DNA from 3 places in the Streptomyces sp. XY431 genome. Region 1 is predicted to be linked to each of the others. Evidence: riboswitches for the same ligand, from Rfam matches in the RefSeq annotation. Region 1 holds a riboswitch; each other region holds the start of a gene.
The links. A riboswitch is a leader RNA that binds a small molecule or an ion and turns the genes downstream of it on or off. The one in region 1 is predicted to bind cobalamin.
Positions count from the first base shown of each region.

Region 2: it holds a riboswitch for cobalamin, as region 1 does, so the genes downstream of both, ADK60_RS23610 (FecCD family ABC transporter permease) here and ADK60_RS17825 (CoA-acylating methylmalonate-semialdehyde dehydrogenase) in region 1, are expected to answer to the same signal.
Region 3: it holds a riboswitch for cobalamin, as region 1 does, so the genes downstream of both, ADK60_RS23745 (ribonucleoside-diphosphate reductase subunit alpha) here and ADK60_RS17825 (CoA-acylating methylmalonate-semialdehyde dehydrogenase) in region 1, are expected to answer to the same signal.

Region 1 is NZ_LGDO01000151.1:44,977-48,239, forward strand. It holds gene ADK60_RS17825 (CoA-acylating methylmalonate-semialdehyde dehydrogenase) at 1-1,326, opposite strand, end outside; cobalamin riboswitch at 1,531-1,721, opposite strand; gene ADK60_RS17830 (amidohydrolase) at 1,828-3,263, opposite strand, start outside.
Region 2 is NZ_LGDO01000280.1:16,301-19,563, reverse strand. It holds gene ADK60_RS23615 (ABC transporter ATP-binding protein) at 1-373, opposite strand, end outside; gene ADK60_RS23610 (FecCD family ABC transporter permease) at 370-1,461, opposite strand; cobalamin riboswitch at 1,559-1,693, opposite strand; gene sodN (superoxide dismutase, Ni) at 1,792-2,187, opposite strand; gene sodX (nickel-type superoxide dismutase maturation protease) at 2,509-2,886, shown strand; gene ADK60_RS23595 (CGNR zinc finger domain-containing protein) at 2,883-3,263, opposite strand, start outside.
Region 3 is NZ_LGDO01000280.1:46,913-50,175, reverse strand. It holds gene ADK60_RS23745 (ribonucleoside-diphosphate reductase subunit alpha) at 1-1,428, opposite strand, end outside; cobalamin riboswitch at 1,589-1,750, opposite strand; gene ADK60_RS23740 (GH12 family glycosyl hydrolase domain-containing protein) at 1,812-3,059, opposite strand; gene ADK60_RS23735 (glycoside hydrolase family 26 protein) at 3,157-3,263, opposite strand, start outside.

The DNA of each region.
Region 1 (3,263 bases):
GAAGTCGCGGGCGGTGTCGCCGTCGCGGGTGTAGATGGCCACGCCGTTGCCGAACTCGTGCTCGCTGGGCAGGCGCAGGGCCTCCTCGTAGTCGGCGGCGCGGACCACGCTCAGCACCGGGCCGAAGATCTCCTCGCGGTGGATCCGCATCCCCGGCGTCACCCGGTCGAACAGCGAGGGGCCGAGGAAGAAACCCTCCTCGTGGCCCTCCAGCCGGAAGTCGCGCCCGTCGACGACGAGTTCGGCGCCCTCCTCGACCCCGAGATCCAGGTAGCCGCGGACCCGCTCCAGCGCGTCCCGGCCGACCAGCGGACCGAAGTCCGCCGCCGGGTCGTCCGAGCGGCCGACCTTGAGCGCGCCGATCCGCTCGACCAGCTTGGCCACCAGGGCGTCGGCGGTCTCCTCGCCGACCGGGACGGCCACCGAGATCGCCATGCAGCGCTCGCCCGCCGAGCCGTAGCCGGCGCCGACCAGCGCGTCCGCCGCCTGGTCGAGGTCGGCGTCGGGCATCACGATCATGTGGTTCTTGGCACCGCCGAAGCACTGGGCGCGCTTGCCGTGGGCGGCCGCGGTCGCGTAGACGTACTGGGCGATCGGGGTGGAGCCGACGAAGCCGACCGCCTGCACCCGGGGGTCCTCCAGCAGGGTGTCGACGGCCTCCTTGCCGCCGTTGACCACGTTCAGCACGCCGGGCGGCAGTCCGGCCTCCAGGAACAGTTCGGCGAGCCGCAGCGGCACCGAGGGGTCGCGTTCGGAGGGCTTGAGGACGAAGGCGTTGCCGCAGGCCAGCGCGGGCGCGGCCTTCCAGAGCGGGATCATCGCCGGGAAGTTGAACGGGGTGATGCCGGCGACCACGCCGAGCGGCTGGCGCATCGAGTACACGTCGATGCCGGTGCCGGCGTTGTCGGTGAACTCGCCCTTGAGCAGGTGCGGGATCCCGGCCGCGAACTCGACCACCTCCAGGCCGCGCTGCAGGTCGCCGTGGGCGTCGGCGACGGTCTTGCCGTGCTCGGCGGAGAGCAGCCGGGCGAGCGAGTCCCGCTCCTGCTCGACGAGTTGGAGGAAGCGCAGCAGCACCCGGGCCCGGCGCTGCGGGTTCCAGGCCGCCCACGCGGGCTGGGCCTGCGCCGCGTCGGCGATCACGGCCTCGACCTCGGCGCGGCTCGCCAGCGGCACCCGGGCCTGGACGCGCCCGGTGTTGGGGTCGTGGACGTCGCCGAAGCGGCCGGAGGTCCCGGCGGTGCGCTTGCCGCCGACGAAGTGGGTCAGCTCGGGAACAGTGAGCTCGGGGACGATCGGGTCAGGGGTGGTCGGGTCGGTGACCATTGGTTCCTTCTCTCGTCAGGATGGGAGAGGAGGAGTGGAGGCCGCGCCGGTGCGCGGGCGCACGGTGGTGCGCCCGGCGGCAGGACGGCGGCGGCTGACGAACCGTCAGCGCTGGTGCGCCCCGGGGCTCGTCGGCACGGCACAGCCGGGGGCGGTGGAACGGGAGCAGCCCGGAATCATGCGTGTCGTCTCCATCCTCGTGGAAAACACGGACCGTCCGCGGCCGGTATCCTGACTCCCGGATCGACGCGCGCCCCCGGGCCTTCCCGGCTGGCTGCCAGTGGCCGAACTCCTGCGGGGACGAACTCCCCGGTCACAGTGGCGGGACCGTGCCGGACTCACACCGGCTTCCCTGACACCGCGGACCTGTTCCGACCATATAGTTGGACGTCCTAGTAAGTCCAGGGCCCCTCACCGTTCGGGCGCGTCGGAGCACGCACCGCCGGGAACGCGCCGGGCCCCGGGGAGCACCCCGGGGCCCGGAGGGCAGTTGACGCGGCGTCAGTCGGCGGCGTGGACCAGCTCGCCCCCGACGTAGGTGCGCAGCACCCGGGCCGACGCGATCTCCTCGGGCGGGCCGGTGAGGATGTCGCGGTCCAGGACGACCAGGTCGGCCAGCAGGCCGGGCGCGAGCACCCCGGCGTCGTCGTGCCCGTTCACATGGGCGGTGCCCGCCGTGTAGGCGGCGATCGCGGAGGCCAGGTCGAGCCGCTGCTCGGGCAGGAACACCCGGTCGTCCTCGGCCTCCGGCTCCCGCCGGTTGACCGCGACGTGCAGACCGGCCAGCGGGTCCGGGCTGCTCACCGGCCAGTCGCTGCCCGCCGCCAGGGTGGCCCCGGCCCGCAGCAGCGCGCCGAACGGGTACTGCCAGGAGGCGCGCTCCGGGCCGAGGAAGGGGATGGTCAGCTCGTCCATCTGCGGCTCGTGCGCCGCCCACAGCGGCTGGATGTTGGCGATGGCGCCGAGCCGGGCGAACCGGGGCAGGTCGTCCGGGTGGACCACCTGGAGGTGGGCGAGGTGGTGCCGGGTGTCGCGCCGGCCGTTGGCGGCGCGGGCGGCCTCGACCGCGTCCAGTGCCTCGCGCACCGCCCGGTCGCCGAGCGCGTGGAAGTGCACCTGGAAGTCCAGCGCGTCGAGTTCGGTGACGTACTCGCGCAGGGCGAGCGGATCGACGAAGCTGAGGCCGGAGTTGGCGGTGGCGCAGCCGCAGCCGTCCAGGTAGGGGCTGGTCATCGCGGCGGTGAAGTTCTCCGCGATGCCGTCCTGCATGATCTTCACCGAGCCGGCCCGGAACCTGCCCTGGGCCGAGTCGGCGCGGCGCTCGACGAGTTCGGCGATCTGCTCGGCGCCCCGCTCGCGCTCCCACCAGAGCGCGCCGTTCACCCGGGCGGTCAGCGCGCCGGAGCGCGCGGCGGTCAGGTAGGCGTCGGACGGGTCCGGCTGGCCGTTGAACTCGCCGAGCAGCGCGTCCTGCCAGCCGGTGATGCCGAGCGAGTGCAGCAGCCGCTGCGCCCGCAGCAGCCCCTCCAGCCGGTCGGCGGCGGTGATCGGCGGCACCAGCCGGGCCACCAGGCCGGTGGCGCCCTCCTGGAGCACGCCGCTCGGGGTGCCGTCGGCCTCGCGCTCGATCCGGCCGTCCGCCGGGTCGGGAGTGTCGCGGTCGACGCCGGCGAGCTCCAGCGCCCGGGTGTTGGCCCAGGCGCCGTGGTGGTCGCGGTTGGTGAGGTAGACCGGACGGTCCGGGACGACGGAGTCGAGCAGTTGCCGGGTCGGCAGGCCGCCCTCGAAGCTCTCCATCGACCAGCCGCTGCCGGTGATCCACTCCTGGTCGGGGTTGGCGTCGGCGTAGGCGCGGATCCGCTCCAGGTAGTCGGCCACGCCGACGGTGCCGGTGAGGTCGCAGACGGCCAGCTCGGTGCCGCCGAAGACGGCGTGGA
Region 2 (3,263 bases), on a different contig from region 1:
CGTCGGCCGCGGACGGGCCGGCCAGGGCGCCGCGCCGGTGCGGCAGCCGGCCCATGCCGACCACCTCGGCGACGGTGAAGTCGAACTCGGCGGAGTGCTCCTGCGGCAGCGCCGCCACCCGCCGGGCGGCCTCGCGCGGGGCGAGCCGGTGGACCTCCTCGCCGCCCAGCAGGACGGCCCCGGCGGCGGGCCGCAGCGCCCGGTAGACGCAGCGCAGCAGGGTGGACTTCCCGCTGCCGTTCGGGCCGACCAGGCCGACCACCTGGCCGGCGGCGGCGGTCAGGGTGACCTCGTGGACCAGCCGGACGCCGGCCAGGTCGACCGAGACCCGGTCGACGGCGAGGTCCAGGGCCCCGGTGCCGGCGGCGCTCACCGGCCGCCCCCGAAGGCGTAGCCGCGACGGCGCATCAGCAGCAGGAAGCAGGGCACCCCGACGGCCGCGGTGACCACGCCGACGGGCAGTTCGGCGGGGGCCAGCAGGGTGCGCGAGACGATGTCCACCCAGACCAGCAGCAGGGCCCCGGCGAGCGGCGCGACCAGCAGCAGCCGGCGGTGGCCGGCGCCGACCAGCATCCGGGCCAGGTGCGGGACCATCAGTCCGACGAAGCCGATTGCCCCGCTGACCGCGACCACGGTGCCGGTGACGGCCGCGGTCACCACGAACAGCGCGCGCCGCAGCCGGTCCGGGTCCACACCGAGCGAGGCGGCCGTCTCGTCGCCCATCGCCAGCGCGTCCAGCCGTCCGGCGGCGCGGGCCAGGTACGCCAGCCCGGCCAGTACGGTGACGGCGGCGATCGGCACCGAGCCCCAGGTGGCCCCGCCGAGGCTGCCGAGCAGCCACATCATGGCCGAGCGGGCGGCCTCGCCGCGGGCGGCGGCGAAGACCATCAGCGCGGTCACGGCGGAGAAGCCGTAGGACATCGCGGTGCCGGTGAGCACCAGCCGCAGCGGGGTGAGCCCGTGGGCGGTACGGGCCGTCAGATAGACCAGCACCATGGCCAGCAGGGCCGAGACGAAGGCGGAGGCGGAGAGCGCCCAGACGCCGAGCGAGGCGAAGGCGCCGAACATCAGCACGGCGTTGGCGCCGACCGAGGCCCCGGAGGAGATGCCGAGCACGAAGGGGTCGGCGAGCGCGTTGCGGACCATCGCCTGGACCGCGACCCCGGTGGCGGCGAGTCCGGCGCCGACCACGGCCGCCAGGACGGCGCGCGGCAGCCGGATCTCCCAGACGATGGCGTACGCGGCGGCCTCGTCGGCCTCCAGCCGACCGCCCGTCAGGCCGGCGCCCAGGAGCCGCAGGACCTGGCCCCAGCCGAGGCCGGCGGAGCCGACCGCGACGGCGCAGACCAGCGAGCCGAGCAGGGCCGCGGCGAGTGCGGCGGCCAGCGGGAGGGCGGGTGTCCGGCGGGGGCCCGGTGGGGCCGCGGCGGTGGCCGGTGCGGCCGCGGTGGTGCTGCTCACTGGTGGCACGCCTTGCCTCGGGCCGGGTGCGGCGAGGGGCGGCGCGTCCGGGCGCGGGTGTGCCGGGGCGCCATCCCCTCGCAGTCCGCGGCGAGTTGTCGGGAGGTCGGCGTCCCCGGGCGATCGGGCTCACGGCCGCGGGGGCCGCTTACCGTTGCGGGTCAGCGCCGGATTCGCACCGGCTTCCCCCGCGGGACGCCCTGGCAGCATAACAAGCACTCACCAGCTATGACCCTTACCGTTCGAACGGTCGTGCCCGTCCGGCCCCGAACGCGCGACCGCCCCCGTCCGGATCCGGACGGGGGCGGCCGAAAGGCGACCGGGCGGGGATCAGCCCTGCTTGGTCTCCCAGAAGATCTTGTCCACCTCGGCGATGAGGTCGAGCAGCGCCTGGCCGGTGGCCGGGTCGGTGGACGCCTTGGCGGCCGAGGCGGCCTTCAGGGTGTCGTTGATGAGCTGGTGCAGCTGCGGGTACTTCTCGAAGTGCGGGGCCTTGAAGTAGTCGCTCCACAGCACCGAGATGTGGTGCTTGACCGCCTCGGCGCGCTGCTCCTTGATGATGACCGCGCGGGCGCGGAAGTGCGCGTCCTCGTTGGCCTGGTACTTCTCCTGGGTGGCCTTCACCGACTCGGCCTCGATCCGGGCCTGGGCCGGGTCGTAGACACCGCAGGGCAGGTCGCAGTGGGCGTGGGCGGTGGCGCGAGGTGCAAACAGACGAGAGAACATGGGAGTCCTTCCTTAGATCGTCTTCCCGCGCCCGAGATTACCTGCCGGACCGTCCGGTTTCCCGGCCGGGCGGCCCGCCCAGGGCAAAAGACGGAGCCGGAACCGGATGAATCCGGACATCGGCGGCCGACGGCCGGTGCGGCAGACTGGTGCGCGACAGCGCGACAGCGCGACAGCAGGACAGCAGGACGCGGCGGGAGCCGGACGGGACACGGCGGACGCGAGCCGGGAGGAGGAGCCGTGGCACGGAGCGCGGAACCGGAGGACGGTCCGCCGGGCGGCGGCGCGCCGTTCGGGCTGATCGACGTGGCGGGGGACTCGATGGTGCCGACGCTGCGCGACGGGGACCAGCTGCTGGTCCGCTACGGCGCGCGGATCCGGCCCGGCGCGGTGGTGGTGTTCCGGCACCCGTTCCAGCAGAACCTGCTGGTGGTCAAGCGGGCCGACGGCCGTCGCCCCAAAGGCTGGTGGCTGCTCTCCGACAACCGGCCGGTGGACAGTGACAGCCGCAGCTACGGAGCGGTGCCGGACGAGCTGGTGCTCGGCCGGGTGCTGCTGCGGCTGCGCCCGCGCCCGGCCTGGCTGGCGCCCGGACGGCGGCTGGAGCGGCTGCTGCTGGCCGCCCCGCTGGCGCGGGTGCCCGGGCTCGCCCGCCGCCTCGGCGTCTGGATCCGGCCGGAGGAACTCCCGGTCCGCTAGTGCCCGGCCGCCGCGGCCTCCTGGGCCTCCAGGCGCTTGCGGGCCCGGTAGGCGGCGACATTGGCGCGGGTGGCGCAGCGGTCCGAACAGTACCGGCGGGACCGGTTGGTCGAGGTGTCCAGATAGGCGTTGCGGCAGGGCGCGGCCTGGCAGATGCCGAGCCGGTCGGCGCCCAGCTCGGTCAGGTGGACGGCCAGGCCCATGCAGGCGACGGCGCTGAAGTGCGCGGTGGCGGTCGGCGAGTTGTCGGCGAGGTGCAGGTGCCAGCGGGGCCGGCCGGCCGCGTCGAGGTAGTCGTGCCCGGAGACCAGCGGGCTGACCGGGAACTCCATCAGCAGGCTGTTCAGCAGGTCGACGCTGCGCACCTCCTCGCCCTC
Region 3 (3,263 bases), on a different contig from region 1:
CAGGTCGGCGGCGGTGGCGCCGGCGGCGACGTGGGCGCCGAGGTTGACCGAGCCGAGGTTGCAGACCGCGGTCTCGGAGTCGTCGGTGACCTCCAGGATCTCGGTGCAGAGGTTGGAGCTGTGCACCGTGCGGCCGGGCAGCGCGGTCTGGTTGGCGGCGCGGTTGGAGGCGTCCTTGAAGGTCATCCACCCGTTGCCGGTCTGCGCCAGGGTGCGCATCATCCGGGCGTAGAGGGTCTGCGCGGGGATGGTGCGGACGGCCTTGCCGGCCAGCTCGGCCTTCAGGTACGCCTCGTCGAACTCGGCGCCCCACAGGTCGACCAGCTCGGGGACGTCGGCGGGGGAGAACAGCGACCAGTCGGCGTTGGCGTTGACCCGGCGCATGAACTCGTCCGGGATCCAGTGCGCCAGGTTCAGGTTGTGGGTGCGGCGCGCCTCCTCACCGGTGTTGTCGCGCAGCTCGAGGAACTCCTCGATGTCCGCGTGCCAGGTCTCCAGGTAGACACAGGCCGCGCCCTTGCGGCGGCCGCCCTGGTTGACGGCGGCGACCGAGGAGTCGAGGGTGCGCAGGAACGGCACGATGCCGTTGGACTTGCCGTTGGTGCCGCGGATCAGCGAGCCGCGGGAGCGGATCCGGGAGTAGGACAGGCCGATGCCGCCGGCGTGCTTGGACAGCCGGGCGATCTGCGCGTAGCGGGAGTAGATCGAGTCCAGGTTGTCCAGCGGCGAGTCCAGCAGGTAGCAGCTGGACATCTGCGGGTGCCGGGTGCCGGAGTTGAAGAGGGTCGGCGAGGAGGTCAGGTACTCCAGCCGGCTCATCAGGCGGTACAGCTCGGCCACCTCGCGCACCGACTGCTCGGTGTCGCCGACCGCCAGGCCACAGGCGACACGGAGCAGGAAGTGCTGCGGGGTCTCGACGACCTTGCGGGTGATCGGGTGGCGCAGCAGGTAGCGGCTCTGGACGGTGCGCAGACCGAAGTACTCGAAGCGGTCGTCGCCCTTGGCGTCGATCAGCGCGTCCAGGGTGGCGGTGTGCTTGGCGACGAAGGCGGCGGTGGTGTCACCGATCAGGCCCTCGGCGTGGCCGACGGCGATCGAGCTGGAGAACGAGACCACCTGCTGGGTGGCCGCCTCGTCGACGATCTCCAGCGCGAGCAGTCGGGCCGCGAGCTTGGAGTACTGCGGGTCCTCGGCGATCATCGACGCGGCGGCGTCGACGGCCAGTCCGCGCAGCTCGGCGAAGTCCGAGCCGGCGTGCCGGCCGCGGAGCGCGGCGGCGGCGACATGACCGGGGTCCACCTGGGGGAGGTCGGCGCTGCGGTCGGTGAGAAGGCGCAGGAGCGCACCGCCGGGATCGGCGACCGTCGGGTCGGCGGGGACGGAGCTGGAACCCTGGGCGGGCAGGACGACTGAGGCAGCGGTGGTCAAGGCGCTTCTCTCCTGGCGGCGGTCGACGGCGGTGGATCGGGGGCCGGGCCGTTCGGGCAGGGGAGTACGCCGCGCGGGCCCGTGGGCGTCGCGCGCGATTCGTCCCCGGCCCGCCCGCGAGGCCCGGAAGTGGTGCTGGTGCGCATGGCCTCTGCGGGGAGGCGCCGGCACGCCGTCGGCAGGTACTCGGACTCGCGGGCTCCCTGGGGAGGCGGCCGCACACCGCTGCGGGGCAGTCCCGGATTCGCACCGGGTTCCCCTGCTTCGACAGCAGGAGTGAGCATACATCTAGTGGCGCTCGTCCGACGAAGCCCCACATGTAGTGTCGCGAGGCTGCGTGTCGTGGGTCGGTTGCGATAGGCTGCGGGGGCTTTCGGCGCCCCTCAGAGCGGCCTGTGCCACTCCTGGGCGGGCTTGGCGGCGCACAGCCGCATCCGCACCTGGGGGCCGTTCCCGGTGCCCGTGGGGCCGGTCGCGGGGTTCTCCAGACACTTCCCGGAGTCCTCGTTGATCAGCTGCCCGCCGTCGGTGGCGCGCCACCGCTGGTCGGGTCTGCGGGTGCAGCCGGTGAGGACCGGGAACCCGAGGTCCGGGTCCTCCAGACAGCGTCCGGCCTGGCCGACCGAGCCGTCCTCGCCCATGGTCCAGCTCTGCGCCGGGGAGCCGTCGCAGGTGGCGGCGCCGACCGCGGCCGGGTCGCCGGCCACCCGGCTGTCCAGGCAGTAGCCGGGCACCGCGGAGGTGACCGCGCCGCTGGGACGGCCCGCGGCGACCTCGAACGAGAACGCGTCGGTGCCGAGGCCCGCGCCGCCCTCCCAGATCTCGAAGCCGGCCTGGACGGCGCACAGGTACGAGCCGGCCGGCACGTAGCCGCGCTGGACCGCGTCGCGGGTGAAGGCGCGCAGGTCGAGGTCGGTGACGACATTGGTGGCGGAGGCCGCCTCGTAGGTGATCAGGGTGTGGCTGCTCTTCTTCGGCGCCTCGTACACCCGGTAGGCCTGGCCGCCGCTGCGCAGCTCACCGGACTGCTTGCCGAACGGCGAGGTGCCGTTGCCGCGCAGCCAGATCATCACCTCGGCGCTCTCGGTGAACGAGCAGCTGCCCCGGGTGGTGCTGTACCAGAGGTCGTAGGAGGCGTTCCAGACGCCGCCGTCCACCTGGGTGGTGCGCCAGGTGCTGGTCGCGTACCGCAGGTTGTCGACGGCGATGGGCAGCGGGCTGACGCCGTCGTTGCCGAGCGGGGTGCTGATGTGGGGGTAGGCGCCGGGACCGCGGGCCGGGTCGGTGAGGTTGCCCCGGGCGACGGCGCTGCGGGTGACGGCGAAGGCGGCGCTGTCGTTGCCGCCGTGCACGCACAGGCCGCCGGTGGCGTTCCACTCGTTGGGATTGATGACGTAGCGCCCGGAGTCCACCGGCTGCGAGGGGTAGCGGTTCTGCGCGGTGGAGCACAGTTCGCCGGGCTCGGGAGAGGTCAGCGGCGGCGGGGGCGGGGCGACGGCGGCGGTCGAGGGGGCGCTCTCGCGCGGGATCAGCACGGCGCACAGGCAGAGCACCAGAAGGGCGGTGGGCGCGAGCCACCACCAGGCGCGCGGCCGGGGACGCCCGGGGCCGGGCAGGAACGGGCGGACCATGCTCTTCGCCTCCCAACGGGGTACTGGTGTTCGGTGTACGGGCCGGCCGGTGCCCCGGCGGCCTCCTGCGGGCGGACGGGCCCGCGGTCGGTCGAGGCTATCCGGCGGCGCCCGACGGGGAGCTCCGGGGCTTGGTGGTGGCCGGCTTCCGGCTCGGGGCGGTGGACCCGGACGGCTTGGTGCCGGTCCCGCCGGTCGGCTTGG